3 regions of the Comamonas thiooxydans genome follow, and region 2 is predicted to be linked to each of the others. Evidence: predicted binding sites of a transcription regulator. Region 2 holds the regulator's gene; each other region holds the start of a gene.
The links. Region 2 encodes sigma-54, which starts transcription at its own class of promoters, with help from an activator protein. Its sites were predicted from a motif close to TGGCANGNAANCTGCTTT; they were not measured.
Positions count from the first base shown of each region.

Region 1: a site for sigma-54 is predicted at 2,351-2,368, ahead of CTR2_RS09230 ([protein-PII] uridylyltransferase). Genes of this name have one in related genera too.
Region 3: a site for sigma-54 is predicted at 3,831-3,848, ahead of CTR2_RS27305 (pilin). Genes of this name have one in related genera too.

Region 1 covers NZ_AP026738.1:1,999,704-2,005,375, forward strand. Annotated here, with positions in the region: gene CTR2_RS09230 ([protein-PII] uridylyltransferase) at 1-2,227, opposite strand, end outside; gene map (type I methionyl aminopeptidase) at 2,418-3,230, opposite strand; gene purL (phosphoribosylformylglycinamidine synthase) at 3,410-5,672, shown strand, end outside.
Region 2 covers NZ_AP026738.1:5,617,385-5,623,056, reverse strand. Annotated here, with positions in the region: gene CTR2_RS26190 (SPOR domain-containing protein) at 1-17, shown strand, start outside; gene CTR2_RS26185 (thiol:disulfide interchange protein DsbA/DsbL) at 130-780, shown strand; gene lptA (lipopolysaccharide transport periplasmic protein LptA) at 911-1,567, shown strand; gene lptB (LPS export ABC transporter ATP-binding protein) at 1,564-2,346, shown strand; gene CTR2_RS26170 (RNA polymerase factor sigma-54) at 2,492-4,093, shown strand; gene CTR2_RS26165 (S41 family peptidase) at 4,097-5,672, opposite strand, start outside.
Region 3 covers NZ_AP026738.1:5,865,026-5,870,697, reverse strand. Annotated here, with positions in the region: gene uvrA (excinuclease ABC subunit UvrA) at 1-247, opposite strand, end outside; gene CTR2_RS27320 (MFS transporter) at 692-1,864, shown strand; gene ssb (single-stranded DNA-binding protein) at 2,114-2,662, shown strand; gene CTR2_RS27310 (FHA domain-containing protein) at 2,979-3,695, shown strand; gene CTR2_RS27305 (pilin) at 3,886-4,485, shown strand; gene moaC (cyclic pyranopterin monophosphate synthase MoaC) at 4,715-5,182, opposite strand; gene CTR2_RS27295 (M48 family metalloprotease) at 5,383-5,672, shown strand, end outside.

The DNA of each region.
Region 1 (5,672 bases), 2.3 Mb from region 2:
CCAGTGCGTAACCGTTGTTGGCCGTGTGCACGCGCGCATCGAGAATGGAAAATCCGGCCCGGTCGAAGTAGCTGCAGATGCGGGCAAACAGATCGGGCTGGTCGGGTGCGTAGACCAGCACTTGCAGGCCTTCGCCGGCCAGCGACCGCCGGGCGCGCACCACGGGCTTGCCCTGACCCACATGGCGTGAGAGATGGCGGGTATGCCAGGCGATGTCGGCCGCTTCATGGCGCATGAAGTAGCTCACATCCAGTGTCTCCCAGAGTTTCTTGTGGGACTCGAAGGGCTGGGCAGACAGGGCCAGTTGCACCAGCGCCTCACGCTTGCGGGCTTCGATTTCGGCGGCGGCATCCGGGGCGCGACCACCCAGCACGCGCAGGGTCAGGCGGTAGGTGTCTTCCAGCAGCTTGCCTTTCCAGGCACTCCAGACCTTGGGGCTGGTGCCGCGAATGTCGGCCACCGTCAGCAGGTACAAGGCAGTGAGCTTGCGCTCGTTGCCGACGCGTTCGGCAAAGGCGCGAATCACATCGGGGTCGGACAAGTCCTGCTTCTGGGCCACCTGGCTCATGGTCAGGTGTTCGCGTACCAGAAACTCGACCAGCTCCGCATCGGCCTTGTCGATCTGGTGGGCGCGGCAAAAACGCTTGACTTCGACGGCGCCGATCACGGAGTGATCGCCACCTCGGCCTTTGCCGATATCGTGGAAGAGGGCCGCCAGATACAGGATCCAGGGCTTGTCCCAGCCTGCGGCGAGCTGGGAGCAGAACGGATACTCATGGACATGCTCGGCCATGAAGAAGCGGCGCACATTGCGCAGCACCATCAGAATGTGCTGGTCCACGGTGTAGACGTGGAACAGATCATGCTGCATCTGTCCCACGATGCGGCGGAAGGGCCAGAGATAGCGGCCCAGTACCGAGGTCTGATTCATCAACCGGATGGCATGGGTGATGCCGCGCGGCTGCTGCAGGATTTTCATGAAGGTGGCGCGATTGACCGGATCGCGACGGAAAGCACTGTCCATCACATCTCGGCTGGCATACAGCGCACGCAGGGTGCGTGTCGACAGTCCCGTCAATCCCTCATGCTGCTCATACATGAGAAAGGTTTCGAGAATGGCATGCGGGTCGCGCTCGTACAGATCGTCGCTGACTACCTCGATGGTGCCGGCCTTCTCGCAAAAGCGATCATTGAGCTGAATCAGTTCGTGCGAGCCGGGGTTCAGGCGCTCCTCGATGCTCATGCGCACGATCTGGCACAGCTGGGTCACCGCCTTGGCGGCCCAGTAATAGTGGCGCATCAGGGTCTCGCCAGCGCGCATGGCCAGCTTGCGGCCCTCCGGCGTGGTGGAGCGGTAGCCAAAGGCTTCGGCCACGGCGGTCTGCAGGTCAAAGACCAGCCTGTCCTCATGGCGGCCGGCAGCAGCATGCAGGCGTGCACGGATCAGGCTGAGCAGGGACTCGTTGGATTCGAGCTGCTGGACCTCGAAATGGGTGATCAGGTCTTGCTCAGCCAGCTCATGCCAGCTGTTGCCGAAGCCTGCGGCCTTGGCCAGCCAGAGCATGGTGTGCAGATCGCGCAGCCCGCCGGGCGATTCCTTGCAGTTGGGCTCAAGCGAATAGGGCGTGAAGTCGTATTTGGCGTGGCGCTGGCGCATCTCCAGTAGCTTGCCTTCGACAAAAGCCTTGGGATCAAGTTGCGCGCGGAACTGCAGCTCGAAGTCGGCAAACAAGGTCTTGCTGCCGGTGATGCGACGTGACTCCAGCATGGCGGTCTGCACCGTCAGGTCCTGCGCGGCCTCCTGCAGACATTCGGCGATGCTGCGAACGCTGGAGCCGATTTCTAGGCCGACATCCCAGCAACTGCTGATGAACTGCTCGATGCTGCTCGCAAATTCCACAGCTGGCTGTGCACTGCTTTGGGGCAGCAGCACCAACACATCGATGTCCGAGTATGGGAAGAGTTGGGCGCGTCCATAGCCACCCACGGCCAGCAGGGCCGAGCCCTGCGGCATCTGCGCGCGTTGCCAGAGGGTGCGCAGCAGACCATCGGCGAGTTCACTGAAATGGTGCAGCACTCCGCGCACGCTGCGTCTGCCCAGTGTGGGGTTGCGCAGCAACTCCATCTGCCGGGCCTTGGCCTCGCGGTATTGCTCGCGCAGGCTCTGTAGCGAGGAGAGGTCGGAGGCGTCGGCAGGGTTGGCGTAGGAGTGGGCAGAGGAGGTCATGCGCAGTAGAAAAAAGCGTTTCAACAGGGCAAGTGCTTGAGCGTCACCTTAACCCAACTGACTTGGGCTTGAGGCCTGTGATGGCAAAAAGATGAGCGCCTGGCGCTTGCAGCATAAGCTCTACAAGCAAAAAATATGCCGCATCCGGCTTTGGCCGGATGCGGCATGCAGATCAGCGGCAGCAGCGCGTTCAGGTGCGGATGGCCGTGATGAAGTCGGGCGGAGTGGGCGAGCCATCGGACCAGGTCAGCACGTCATAGCCGGTCTTGGTGACGGCCAGCATCAGCTCCCACTGGGCGGTCAGGCTGCGGTCCTTGGTGACCACGGTCCAGCCGTCGGGCATGGCCTTGATGTCGCGCTTGCCCAGATTCAGCATGGGCTCGATGGTGAAGACCATGCCTTCTTCCAGCACCACGCCTTCGCCAGGGCGGCCGTAGTGCAGCACCTGGGGCTCGTCGTGGAACACCTTGCCGATGCCGTGGCCGCAGTATTCACGCACCACGGACAGATTGTTGCTCTCCGCATAGGTCTGGATGGCGTGGCCGATATCGCCCAGCGTGGCACCGGGCCTGACCTGGGCGATGCCCTTCCACATGGCTTCAAACGTGAGCCTGGACAGGCGCTTGGCGGCAATCGTGCCTTCGCCAATGATGAACATGCGGCTGTTGTCGCCGAACCAGCCGTCTTCGGTGATGATGGTCACGTCGACATTGACGATATCGCCCTTCTTCAAAGGCTTGTCGTTGGGGATGCCGTGGCACACCACATGGTTGACCGAGGTGCAGACATAGGCCGGGTAGGGCGTCATGCCTGGAGGCTGATAGCCCAGGCAGGCCGTCTTGGTGCCTTGCTCGGCCATGCGCTTGGCACACAGATCGTCGATCTGCTGGGTGGTGATGCCGGGTTTGATGTGGGGGGTGATGTAGTCCAGCACATCCGAAGCAAAGCGGCCTGCAACGCGCATGCGCTCGATGTCTTCGGGGGTCTTCAGTGTGATGCTCATGGGCGCAATTATCCCATTGCGCGCTTGAACATGCAGGGCTTGTGGGTGTGAGCATTCGGACTAACCCCGAGGCACGGTAAAATCCGAGGCTCACCGAATTCAGCGCTTTGGCCCGGTCCTCTCAGGCAGGGGATTGGCCAGGACGCTTTTCAACAGCCTTCACATAAACAGGCCGCCACGTGACATTGCATCTGACACAGTTTGAGGGTGGAAACGCCCTGAGCTCGTTCCGCGCCCAACAGCTTCTGACCGATCTGGTCGCCATCCACCCCAAGATCACCGGCGTATCTGCACGCTTTGTGCACCTGGTTGCCACCGAGGGCGCAGTTGCGCCCGCATTGCAAGAGCGCCTGTCGGCGCTCTTGACTTATGGAGACCCCTATACGGGCAGCGCTGAAGGCCTGGCCTTCATCGTCACCCCCCGTCTGGGCACCATCTCTCCCTGGGCTTCCAAGGCGACCGATATCGCCCGCAACTGCGGCCTGAATGTGTTCCGTGTGGAGCGCATGACCGAGTATCGCGTGGACATGAAGTCCGGCCTGCTGGGCGGCAAGCCCGAGCTGTCGACAGAGCAAACTGCTCAGGTTGCCGCTTTGCTGCACGACCGTATGACCGAGTCCGTGTTTGCGACACGCGCTGAGGCCGAGCAGCTGTTCACCACCCTGGCTGCACAGCCCATGGAGTTTGTGGATGTGCTGGGCGGTGGCCGCGCTGCGCTGGAAACCGCGAACAAGCAATGGGGCCTGGCCCTGGCCGAAGACGAGATCGAGTATCTGGTCAACGCTTTCAACGACCTCAAGCGCAATCCCACGGACGTGGAGCTGATGATGTTCGCGCAGGCCAACTCCGAGCATTGCCGCCACAAGATCTTCAACGCCAAGTTCACCATCGACGGCGTGGAGCAGGAAAAGTCGCTGTTCGGCATGATCCGCAACACCGAAGCCTGCTCCCCCCAGCACACCGTGGTGGCTTATGCCGACAACGCTTCCATCATGGAAGGCCATGAGGTCGAGCGATTTGTCGCCAGGTTCGATGCCAAGGCAGACGCAATCAGCGCGCCCAGCTATCAGAAGCAGGCGGCTACCAACCATGTGTTGATGAAGGTGGAAACACATAACCACCCCACGGCGATTTCGCCCTTCCCCGGTGCCTCGACCGGCAACGGCGGTGAAATCCGTGACGAAGGCGCAACCGGCCGAGGCTCCAAGCCCAAGGCCGGCCTGACCGGCTTCACCGTCTCCAAGCTCTGGGGCAGCGAAGTGGGCAAGCCCGAGCACATCGCCAGCCCGCTGCAGATCATGATCGAAGGCCCTCTGGGCGGCGCGGCGTTCAACAACGAGTTCGGCCGTCCCAATCTGACCGGCTATTTCCGCGAGTACGAGCAGCAGGTCGGCGACATCACCCGTGGCTACCACAAGCCCATCATGATCGCCGGCGGCCTGGGCGTGATCGATTCCGAGCTGACCAAGAAGATCGAGTTCCCGGCGGGCACGCTGCTGATCCAGCTGGGCGGTCCCGGCATGCGCATCGGCATGGGCGGCGGTGCGGCAAGCTCCATGGCTTCGGGCACCAATGCCGCGGAACTGGACTTTGACTCGGTGCAGCGCGGCAATCCCGAGATCGAGCGCCGTGCACAGGAAGTCATCAACCATTGCTGGCAGCAGGGCGCCGAGAACCCCATCCTGGCCATCCACGACGTGGGTGCCGGTGGTATCTCCAATGCCTTCCCCGAGCTGACCAACGATGCCGGGCGCGGTGCTCGCTTTGACCTGCGAGCCGTGAAGCTCGAAGAGTCCGGCCTGTCGCCCAAGGAAATCTGGTCCAACGAATCGCAGGAGCGCTACGTACTGGCCATCGCTCCCGAATCGCTGGAGCAGTTCACGGCCTTCTGCGAGCGTGAGCGCTGCCCGTTTGCCGTCATCGGCACGGCCACCGAAGAGCGCCAGCTGGTGCTGGAGGACACGGCGGTCGAGTCCGGTGACCAGAAGTTCCCTGTGGACATGCCCATGAACGTGCTGCTGGGCAAGCCGCCCAAGGTGCACAAGGATGTGACCAGCGTGGAGCGCGAGCTGCCCGCCATGGACCTGACCGGCGTGCCGCTGGAAAAGGCCGTGATCGAAGTGCTGGCCCACCCCACGGTGGCTTCCAAGCGCTTCCTGATTACCATTGGCGACCGCGCCGTCGGTGGCCTGACCCATCGCGACCAGATGGTCGGTCCCTGGCAGGTGCCGGTGGCCGACGTGGCCGTGACCCTGGCCGATTACAAGGGCTTCAAGGGTGAAGCCATGGCCATGGGCGAGCGCACGCCGCTGGCCGCCATCGACGCCCCCGCCTCGGGTCGCATGGCCGTGGCCGAAGCCATCACCAATATGCTGGCCGCGCCCATCGAGCTGTCCAAGGTGAAGATGTCGGCCAACTGGATGGCCGCCTGTGGTGAAGCCG
Region 2 (5,672 bases):
TGCGCGCGGCTAGATAACCAGGCCCTTGCTTGAGGTCTCAGGCTCGTGCCATCGGTAGTTTTGACAACGCTGAACTTTTTTGGGCCTGTTGGCTCTGATACTGCAGACCTGATACAGGAGTTTGTTTAGATGAAACGTCGCGAATTCTCTCTGGCTGCCTCGGCAGCTGCTGCCGGTGCCCTGAGTCTGGGTGCCTCCTCCAGCTGGGCCCAGGGCGCTGCGCCCAAGGAAGGCAAGGACTACATCAAGCTCGGCAAGCCCGCCAGCGTGAGCGCGCCGGCCGGCAAGGTCGAGGTGGTCGAGTTCTTCTGGTACAGCTGCCCGCATTGCAATGCCTTCGAGCCCCAGTTCGAAGCCTGGGCAAAGGGCCAGCCTGCCGATGTGGTGGTGCGCCGCGTGCCCGTGGCTTTCAATGCCTCTTTCGTGCCCCAGCAAAAGCTGTACTACGCCCTGGAGGGTATGAACCTGCTGCCCCAGTTGCACGCCAAGGTGTTCCGCACCATCCACGTGGATCGCAATCTGCTCAAGACCGATGACGCCATCCTTGACTGGGTGGGCAAGCAGGGCGTGGATCTGGCCAAGTTCAAGGAGGTCTACAACTCCTTCACCGTGGCCAATCAGGCGCGCAAGGCTGCTCAGCTGCAAAACGAATATGACGTGGAAGGCGTGCCCGCCATGGGTGTGGCCGGCCGCTACTACACGGACGGCACCAAGGCCGGCAATATGGACAATGTGCTGCGCGTGGTCAATGCGCTGGTCGCCTCCAGCCGCAAGGCCTGAGATTAGGCAGCAGACGCCAGTGACGTTTGACGCCCAACAAGCCCGCCGCCGTGCGGGCTTTTTTGTGGGTGTTTTTTACGCAAGTTGCAAAAAGGGAATGACTACAATGGATGCAAGAAACGTGCCTTCCATGAAAAAAACACTCCTACCTCTTGCGCTGGCCTGCGCCCTGGCAGCAGCGACCGGCATTGTCCATGCCGAAAAAGCCGACAGCGCCAAGCCCATGAATATCGAGGCGGACGCGTTGCGTCATGACGAGCTGCAGCAGACCAGCGTCTTCACCGGCAATGTGGTGATGACCAAGGGCTCCATCGTGCTGCGCGGCGCCCAGCTCGATGTGCGGCAGGACGCCGAGGGCTATCAGTACGGTGTGATCAAGGCCGAGGCAGGCAAGCGGGCGTTCTTCCGTCAGAAGCGCGATACCGTGGCCGGTCAGCCCGAGGAGTTCATCGAGGGCGAAGGCGAAGTCATCGAGTACGACGGCAAGGCCGACATCGTCAAGTTCATCCGTCGTGGCGAGATGCGCCGCTACCGTGGCGGTCAGCTCAGTGATCAGGTCACGGGCTCCATCATCGTCTACAACAACATCACCGACGTCTATACCGTCGATGGTCAGAAGACCAGCGGCGGCCTGCCGAGTTCCTCCGTGGGGCAGGGCGGCCGTGTGCGCGCCATCATGGCGCCCAAGGACGGTACGCCGGGGGCACAGCCCAAGCCTGCAACACCTGCCACGCAGCTGCGCCAGAGCATGACGCTGGGCGGCGAGAAAGCCGACGAGAAGAAATGAGCGAGCCGACTTTCTCCAGCAGCCGCAGCGGCGAGTCCGACAGCCGCCTGGAGGCCAAGCATCTGGCCAAGTCCTACGGCAGCCGCAAGGTGGTCAAGGATGTGTCCCTGTCCGTGCAAAAAGGCGAGGTGGTCGGTTTGCTCGGCCCCAACGGTGCGGGCAAGACCACATCGTTCTACATGATCGTGGGCCTGGTGCGCAGCGACGGCGGCGAGATCTTCATCGACGGCCAGCCGGTGGGCGGCATGCCGATTCACCAGCGTTCGCGCCTGGGCCTGTCCTATCTGCCCCAGGAAGCCTCCATCTTTCGCAAGCTCAGCGTGGAAGACAATGTGCGCGCCGTGCTGGAGCTGCAAAAGGACGAGCAGGGCAAGGCGCTGACGCGCGACGAGATCGAAAAGCGCCTCACCGGCCTGCTGCAGGAGCTGCGCGTCGAGCATCTGCGCCAGTCGCCGGCGCTGGCGCTGTCCGGTGGTGAGCGCCGTCGCGTGGAAATTGCCCGCGCCCTGGCCACGCAACCGCGCTTCATTCTGCTTGACGAGCCGTTTGCCGGCATCGACCCGATTGCGGTGATCGAGATCCAGCGCATCATCGGCTTCCTCAAGGAGCGCGGCATAGGCGTGCTGATCACCGACCACAATGTGCGCGAGACGCTGGGCATCTGCGACCACGCCTTCATCATCAGCGACGGCCATGTGCTGGCCGAAGGCACGCCCGAGGAGATCGTGGAGAACGCCGATGTGCGCCGCGTCTATCTGGGCGAACATTTCAGAATGTGATGACCTCCACGCTCCCTCACTTTGTGTGGTCGCTGCCCCCAGAAGGGTTCCTGACCGGCTGCGCCGAGGCTTGCCTTGGGGCAGCCCGGCGGCAAACCCATGGCACTGCGCGCGTTTGCAATGATTGTCTGGGAGCCGCGCCTCGATGAAGCCAGGTCTCTCGCTACGCGTTTCGCAGCATTTATCGCTGACGCCGCAGCTGCAGCAATCCATTCAGCTGCTGCAGCTCTCCACTCTGGAGCTGGCGCAGGAAGTCGAGCAGATGCTGGTCGACAACCCTTTTCTGGAGCGTGCGGGCGATGAGGCCGAAACTACGGGTGATGCTCCTGCAGATGTAGCTGCTAGCGTTAATGAATACAGCACTTCAGATGGAATTCATGCTGAAAAGGAAGCATCGCAAGCGCAATCAGCTACTGAAACAGTAGCGGAAGCACCAAACCCCGAAACCCCTGAAACGCTGAACTGGGAGGCCGACGGCATGGACGGCCAGGACGGGGAATGGGGCGGCGAATCCAGCAGCGAGTGGGATACCCCCTCGGCCAGCAGCTCCACGCGCAACCGCGATGGCGATGACGAAACCGATGCCATCGATCTGGCGCGCGAGCACCAGAGCCTGACCGACTTTCTCCATCGTCAGGCGCTGAGCCTGCATCTGGGCGCGGCGGACATGGCGGCACTGCGCTTTCTCATCGAGTCGCTCAGTGACGACGGCTATCTCGAGGATTCCCTGCAGGAGCTGGCGCAGAGCCTGGCCGGCGACGACCTCGAAGAGCGCGAGGAGCTGGAGCAGCACTTTGCCATTGCGCTGAAGCTGCTGCAAAGCCTGGAGCCCGTGGGCGTGGGCGCGCGTGATCTGGCCGAGTGCCTGCAGCTGCAGCTGCGCGATCTCATCCGCACCGCCGAGGATGAGGGCACGACCGAGGCGCATATGAACCGGCTGCTGCTGGCGCAGGCCATCTGCGCGCAGCCCATGGACCTGCTGGCGCGGCGCGATCTGCGCAAGCTCACCAGCCTGTGCGGCGCGCGCGAGGAGCAACTGCGCGAGGCCATGGCCCTGATCGCCAGGCTGGAGCCGCGTCCGGGGCGCCGCTTTGTCGACGTGGAACGCCATATCGTGGTGCCCGATGTCATCGTGCGCCCGGTGCGGGCCGGCTCGGGCCGGGCGGACTTTTCCGTGCAGCTCAACCCCGAGGTCATGCCGCGTCTGCGCGTGCATGACATCTATGCCAGCGTGCTGCGCCGCCACAAGAACAGCGACGGCCATGCGGCGCTGCAGCAGCAACTGCAGGAGGCGCGCTGGTTCATCAAGAACATCCAGCAGCGCTTCGACACCATCTTGCGGGTCTCCGAAGCCATCGTGGAGCGGCAGAAGAACTTCTTTGTGCATGGTGAGCTGGCCATGCGACCGCTGGTGCTGCGCGATATCGCAGACACGCTGGGCCTGCACGAGTCCACCATCAGCCGTGTGACCACCGCCAAGTACATGGCCACGCCCCAGGGCACCTTCGAGCTCAAGTATTTCTTCGGTTCGGGCCTGGGCACGGAAACCGGCGGCAGCGCCTCCAGCACGGCCGTGCGTGCGCTGATCAAGCAGTTTGTCGATGCCGAAGATGCCAGGAAGCCGCTATCGGACGCCAAGCTGGCCGATATGCTCAAGGAGCAGGGCATCGAGTGCGCGCGTCGCACCGTCGCCAAATACCGCGAGCAGCTCAAGATACCGACGACCACGCTGCGCAAGGCGCTCTAAGACTTAGTGCGGCAGCAGCAGGCGGTTGTTGCGTGCCGGGTTGCGCCGGAGCGTAAGAGGCGCAGCATTCGGATCAGGGCTGACACTGCGCTTGCGGGCTGTGGCAGCAAAAGGCTGAGCGGGGCACAAGCCCGTGCTGATATGGTTCATGGCGGCAGCCAGCATGCCTTCCTGCGGGTCACCCAGTGCATGGTCTAAATCATCGGGCACGCTGCAACCGGGCACATAGCGCTGTGTTGGACCATTGCCCGGTGTAAAACCGTCGGCGTAGTCGCCAAAGCCTTTGGCATTGATACCGGCAAACTCGATAGGGAAGTAACTGATGCCGCAGTTGTCCTTGGCCGTAAAACCATAAGGCTTGCCGCAGGTCGTGCCTCCAATCAGGATGACTTCCACATCCACACCGCGCAGGCCATTGATCAGTGCCTCACTGGCCGAGCACGTGCCCGATTGCGCTAGGACATACACCCGCTTCAGGTTGAGTGTGGGCAAGGGCTGAATATTGCTGCATTCGTTGTTGATGGGAAAGCAGGAGCTGCCATAAAACGGCGTCACCTGCGTTTCTGCGCTGCGGCGTGCGTTGTATTGCAGCGTCTCGAAAGTCTTGCCAGCCGTTTGCGTGCTGCCCGCAATCATGGTTGCCAGCTCTGCAGCGATGAACAGAAAACCACCGCCGTTGTAGCGCAGATCCAGCACTAAATCGCTCACGTTCTGGTTGCGCAGATTGGAAATGGCGGTGACCAGCTGACCTTCGGCGGGCAGCACATGGTCATTGAAGACGATGTAGCCAGCACGTGCACCGCTGTTTAGCGTGAGCACTCGCGACTGCGGCACCGGGGTGTTGGTGATATTGGTGCTGGTCAGATTTTGCACGGGCAGTTGCGCGCCGCCGCGCTGTAGGATGAAGTTGTGCGTGACGCCCAATATCTCAGGGAACAATCCGGCATTGAGCACATCCACCCCATCGGCATCGGGCGCATCGGCGGAGACGTCATCGATCGAGACCAGGGTGTCGCCACGCTTAAAGCCCGCCACATCGGCTGGGCTGCCGGGCTCGATATAGGCGATGCGCAGGCCCCGTGGCGGTGTGGGGCTGGCCATTCGCCACTCGATGCCGTGACTGGGCGCAGTGGCGTTTTCGGAGACCGATTGCCATAGCTGCGTGGGATACATAAAGCTGAACTGGTCGCGCCGGGCACCGGATTCGGTAATGGCAGGCGTCAGCAGTGCATCAAAGTAATTGCTCAGGTCGGTGTAGTAGTAGCCGCTGCTGAAGCTGGCTGCGCCAGGGTCTACAGCTGGGACCTCTTCGCGCCACAGATAGGCTTCATCAAAGTAGGTGCGCAGCCAGCGCTTTTCCGTGTCCAGCGTAGCGTTGCGTAGCGGGGTATCGGCCAGGATGTTGTCGGGAGAGCATTGCTGGGCAAAGCTGCTGGATGTCTCGGCCGGGTTTGGGGGCGGGCCAGTGTTGTCTGGGTTGCTGCTGCCTGGGCTATCGGTAACAGGACTGTCATTCACGCCCCCGCCGCAACCTGCAAGCAGGCTCAGGCACACTACGCCACACAGGGCAACGCCACGG
Region 3 (5,672 bases), 250 kb from region 2:
AGGCCGAGAGACTCTCCACATAACGGCGCTGGCCTTCGGCGTACAAGGTATCGAAGGCCAGGCTGGACTTGCCCGAGCCCGACAGGCCGGTGATCACCACCAGCTGGTTGCGAGGAATGTCCAGGTCGATGTTCTTGAGGTTGTGCGTGCGTGCGCCGCGAATGGCGATGCGTGTCTGCGCCAGAGAACGGCCCAGATAGAGGCTGTCATCATGGACTTCAGAGGGCGAATCAGGCTTCAGGGACACGGGCGCTCCAGACGGGGAAAACTCTCCATGATAGTCAGACGGGAATGAGCGTGACTAGGGTCTGTTGATATTTGGTCGAAGATCGCGTTGCAGCGACAAAGGCAGGCAACAACGCAGACAGGCTTTTGTCGCAGCAACCCGAAGGGGAGGTGTATGGCCGACCGCCGCTCGCCGTTGCGTTCCTTGTGCGGGTAGGCACCCGCACTGCGTCACGCGTCTGGATTGGCAATCGGCCATATACCTTCGCGACTCCGAGCAAACCTCAATAGACCCTAATGGATCCAGGTTCACGGACAATCTACGGTTTTATTTCCTCTCTTTTGCCCGGCAGTGATTTAGTTAACCTGGGCATAAGACTTTGACTCTTGGCAAAATCTGAGCGTGAAAAAAATCAATACCTCCCCCAGCGCGGGCACGCAGGGCACGGACAAATCCTCTTCCGCCATGACCTCCCAGGAACGCCGCTCCAGCGGCGCCCTGGCGCTGATCTTTGCGCTGCGCATGCTGGGCCTGTTCCTGGTGCTGCCCGTCTTCATGCTGGAGGCACGCAAATACCCGGGCGGTGACGATCCGGCCATGATCGGCCTGGCCATGGGTCTGTATGGCCTGACTCAGGCCCTGTTCCAGTTGCCCATCGGTCTGGCCTCCGATCGTATCGGCCGCAAGCCGGTCATCGTCGCCGGCCTGCTGGTGTTTGCGGCGGGCAGCCTGATTGCGGCCATGGCCGATTCGCTGACCGGTCTGATGGCGGGGCGTGCCATTCAGGGTGCAGGCGCCGTGTCTGCTGCCGTCACGGCCTTGCTGGCCGATCTGACACGCGATGGCGTGCGTACCAAGGCCATGGCCATGGTGGGCGGCAGCATTGGCCTGATGTTTGCACTGGCGCTGGTGCTGGCGCCGCTGCTCAATGCCTGGATAGGGCTGTCCGGCATCTTCGGCCTGACCTGCGCGCTGGCGCTGGCCGGCATTGCCGTGGTGCTGTGGGTGGTGCCGCCCGAGCCCAGGCAACATGCCGATGCGCCCAAGGGCAGGTTCAGCGAGCTGCTGGGCCAGAAGGATCTGCTGCGCCTGAATTTTGGCGTCTTCATCCTGCATACCGTGCAGATGTCCATGTGGGTGGCCGTGCCGGCCATGCTGGTGCAAGCCGGTCTGGCCAAGGAGCAGCACTGGCATATCTATCTGCCGGCCGTGCTGCTGTCCTTTCTGGCCATGGGCCTGCTGTTCTCCATGGAGCGCAAGGGCAAGCTGCGCAAGGCCTTGCTGGGAGCCATTGGCCTGGTACTGGTCGTGCAGATCGGTCTGGGCATGCTGGCCGTCAGCGGTACCATTCCTACGGTCTGGTGCATGGCGCTGCTGATGTTTCTGTTCTTCTGCGGCTTCAATGCGCTTGAAGCCACCCAGCCAAGCCTGGTCTCGCGCATGGCGCCGGCGCCGCTGCGCGGTGCGGCATTGGGTGCCTACAACACGCTGCAGTCGCTGGGCCTGTTTGCCGGTGGCGCTGTCGGTGGTGCAGTCGCCAAATTTGCGGGCGTGCCGGGCTTGTTCATCATGACGGCGGTGCTCGTTGCCCTGTGGCTGGTCGTGACCTGGCCGCTGCGCCCGGTGGGGCGTCACTGACTTACAGCGGCGCTGTGCGCCTAGGCGGCCCCGCCTTCCCCCTCTCTGCTACGCGGAGGGGGACGCAGCCCTCGCAGCGGGGCTGCCCCTGCTCGGCTGCTCGCGCGCAGTGGCCCCTGCACCATGTATTGCAGTGATGGGATATCGGGAAATCCCGTGCTCCTCATGGCTGGCTTGGGGCAAAATACGAAGTTCATTGGTTCGGGACCTTTCCCAATAGCCCGGACCACTTTTTGAAAAGGTATCTCTATGGCATCCGTCAACAAAGTCATCATCGTCGGCAATCTGGGTCGTGACCCCGAAATGCGCACCTTCCCCAGCGGCGATCAGGTGGCCAATGTGACCATCGCCACCACGGACCGCTGGCGCGACAAGAACACCGGAGAAAACCGCGAAGCCACCGAATGGCACCGTGTGGTATTCAACGGCAAACTGGCCGAAATCGTGGGTCAGTACCTGCGCAAAGGCAGTCAGGTCTATGTGGAAGGCAGCCTGCGCACCCGCAAGTGGACCGACCAGGCCTCCGGCCAGGAACGCTACGCCACCGAAATCCGCGCCGACGCCATGCAGATGCTGGGCAGCCGCCAGGGTGGTGGTCAGCAGCAAGGCGGCTACGGCAGCGATGATGGCTACGGCGAAAGCAGCTACGAAGCACCCCGCCGTCAGGCTCCCGCACCCATGCAGCAGCGTCCCGCACCGGCACCCATGCAGCAGCGTCCTGCTCCTGCACCCATGGCTCCTCCCCCCCAGCGCGCAGCCTCGGGGTTTGACGACATGGATGACGACATCCCGTTTTAAATCACGGATAGGTGGCTGCCGCCACTTTGCAAAGATTTGCAAAAAAGCCCGCGCTTTCAACGAGCGCGGGCTTTTCTTATATGGCGACTTGATAGATTGCGGGTGCGATTCCAAAGATGCTGCAGACGAATGACAGCAAGGTTGAAAATTTCAATCGAATGGCTGGCTTCATCGAATTAGTGAAATAAGATGCAGCATGCAAGCGCGTTTCATCCAGTTACGATTAATGATTGAGCGCTGAATCACACACTCAAGTGGGAGTGGTCCTAGCCAGTGCAGCCAAGCAGGACTTGGCGTTTCCTCAGGAGCTTCGAGCATGCCGACTTTGGTCATCTCAATCGACGGCGCAGTCATCAAGGAAGTACAGCTCACCAAGGAGCGCACGACCTTGGGTCGTCGTCCTTACAACGACATCGTGATCGAGAATCTGGCGGTCAGCGGCGAGCATGCCGTGCTCACCATCTCCGGCGGCAAGGTCTGCATTGAAGACCTGCGCAGCACCAACGGCACCTATGTCAACGGTCGCGCCATCCAAAAGCAGGACCTGCTCAACGGCGACCTGCTGGACATTGGCCGCTACAAAATCCGCTTTCTTGATACCGTGATTGCCGATACGAATACGCCAACGGCCCAAGGCGGCAAAAAGGCGTTGGCGCATATTTCCGAAGAGGCCGACAGTGGCTATGCCAAACTCGCCAGCCCCTCCGGGTTCGGCGAAATCTCCAGCTTCAGCTCCACCATCCAGGGCTCGCTCACCGCGCTGCCTGCGCGCCACGCCGTGATTCGCATGCTCACCGGCAGCCTGGCCGGCAGGGAAATACCTCTATTCAAGGTGGTTACCACTTTGGGCAAGCCCGGTGTAGCCATTGCCTCCATCACTCAGAAGCCCCATGGCTTTGTGCTCACCCAACTGGAAGGTGCGAGCGAAGACCTCAAGCTCAATGGTCAGGTGGTGGGCCCTCTGTCTGTGCCGCTGCTCAATGGCGATACGGTGGACTTGGCGGGCAGCACCATGCGCTTTGTCGTTGACTAAGGCCGCTGATCCAATCCGGGCTACAGGCGGACAAATTTGTCAGTCGCGCTACCAAACTGCCAAATTTGTTATCTGAGGTTTGCTAGATGTTGTCAATCGTGTCATTCTGTTCGGGATACCTTGAGGTGGAGTAATTGGCACGCTGCTTGCTTGATGGACAGTGTTACTTCATCAACCAAGGGAGTTTTTCATGAAGCGTTCCATTCAAAAGGGTTTCACCCTGATCGAACTGATGATCGTTGTGGCGATCATCGGTATTCTGGCTGCTGTGGCGCTGCCGGCTTATCAGAGCTACATGGCCAAATCCCGTTTTGCAGAAGTCGTTTTGCAAGGCTCGGCCTGCCGTTCCGATGTTTCCGCCAAGTATCAGACATCCATGGATCCGCTGTCTGCCACAAACCCCGGCCCTGGTGGCTGGGGCTGTGAAGTTCCCGCAGTGGGTACTACGCCTGTGGCAGGCAAATATGTGCTGGAAATCGCAACCAATGACATTGGCGTTGCTAAATTGACGCTCAAGGATGTCAAGGGCGAACTGGGTATTCCTGAAGGCGAGTTCCTGTACTTCGTTCCCCTGAAGAAGGACGGCACCCCCATTGCAACGGCCGACTTGGCCGCAGCAGACATCCAGGCTGATGGCTCCAACAAGGGTGGCCTGACCGGCCAGCAAATCGGCGGCATGAAGTGCATGGCCTCTGAGGACGCAAAGACACAGCTGAAGAAGCTGCTGCCCGGCAGCTGCTCTGTGGGCAAGATCCCTGGCGGCACGACCTTCACCTCGAAGAGCGCCTAATCTGCTGTCTGGTCCCGTGTTGCTCAGAATTCCGAATCTCTGAGCAGTACTTGGCACACCACAACACAATGCCCTGCAGTGGAAACTGCAGGGCATTGTTGTATTCAGTGGGTCCGTCGGTGCCGCATTTGAGCCAAGCACTTGAATGGCAGCGCTTGGCCTTCAACCAATATTGACGAAACCACCATTGGAATCAACACCTGTCTGAGCGATGGACAAGACCGCTGCCTTACAAGGAACTGGACTTCCCCCCCCGCTTCTCCACTACCCTAACTCCCTCCATCACCATGCCCTTATCTACCGCTTTGCACATGTCATAGACCGTGAGCAGCGCCACCTGAACAGCTGTGAGGGCCTCCATCTCGACTCCTGTAGGTCCCACCGTTTCCACGGTAGCCACACAACGAACGGAAGATACATCTGGCAACATCTCAAACTCCACAGCCACCCGCGTCAACGCCAGCGGATGGCACAGCGGAATCAGGTCGCTGGTCTTTTTGGCGGCCATGATGGCGGCGATGCGGGCCACGCCCAGCACGTCGCCTTTTTTGGCCGTGCCGGCCTGCACAATGGCCAGGGTCTCGGGCTTCATGGTGATGCGGCCTTCGGCCACGGCGATGCGATGGGTGCTGGGCTTGGCACCGACGTCCACCATATGGGCCTGGCCCTGGGCGTCGAAGTGGGTAAGAGAGGACATGGCGGTTCTTTCCGGCGGCAGATGGGTTCGGCTCTGCGGCGCAATCAAGGTTGAGTAGGTGGTGGGTGGCGGCTATACCTGGGCATCACAGGCGGGCATCTCGCCGCATCCATCAATCAAGGCATCATAGTGGGGTGTTGAACGGTCGGCATATGGAAGATCCGTATGTCGGCAATGCTGTGATTGCCATGCCATTTTTGATGCCAAAACTGCGTACAGTTCATATTCTAAAAGCGCTGACAGCTTCTGTTTTGATAGCTATTCAGGCCGTATCCCCATTGACTTCCTCTGCGCAGGCGGCAGGCTTGCCGACCCTGGGCGATGGTGCCTCGTCGCTGACCACGGGCGAGGAGCGGCGTCTGGGCGATTCCATCGTCCGCGAGCTTTACCGCGACCCGGACTATCTGGACGACCCGGTGCTGCAGGAGTACGTAGAGGGCATCTGGCTGCATCTGCAGGATGCGGCACGCAAGAATGGCGAGCTGTCGCC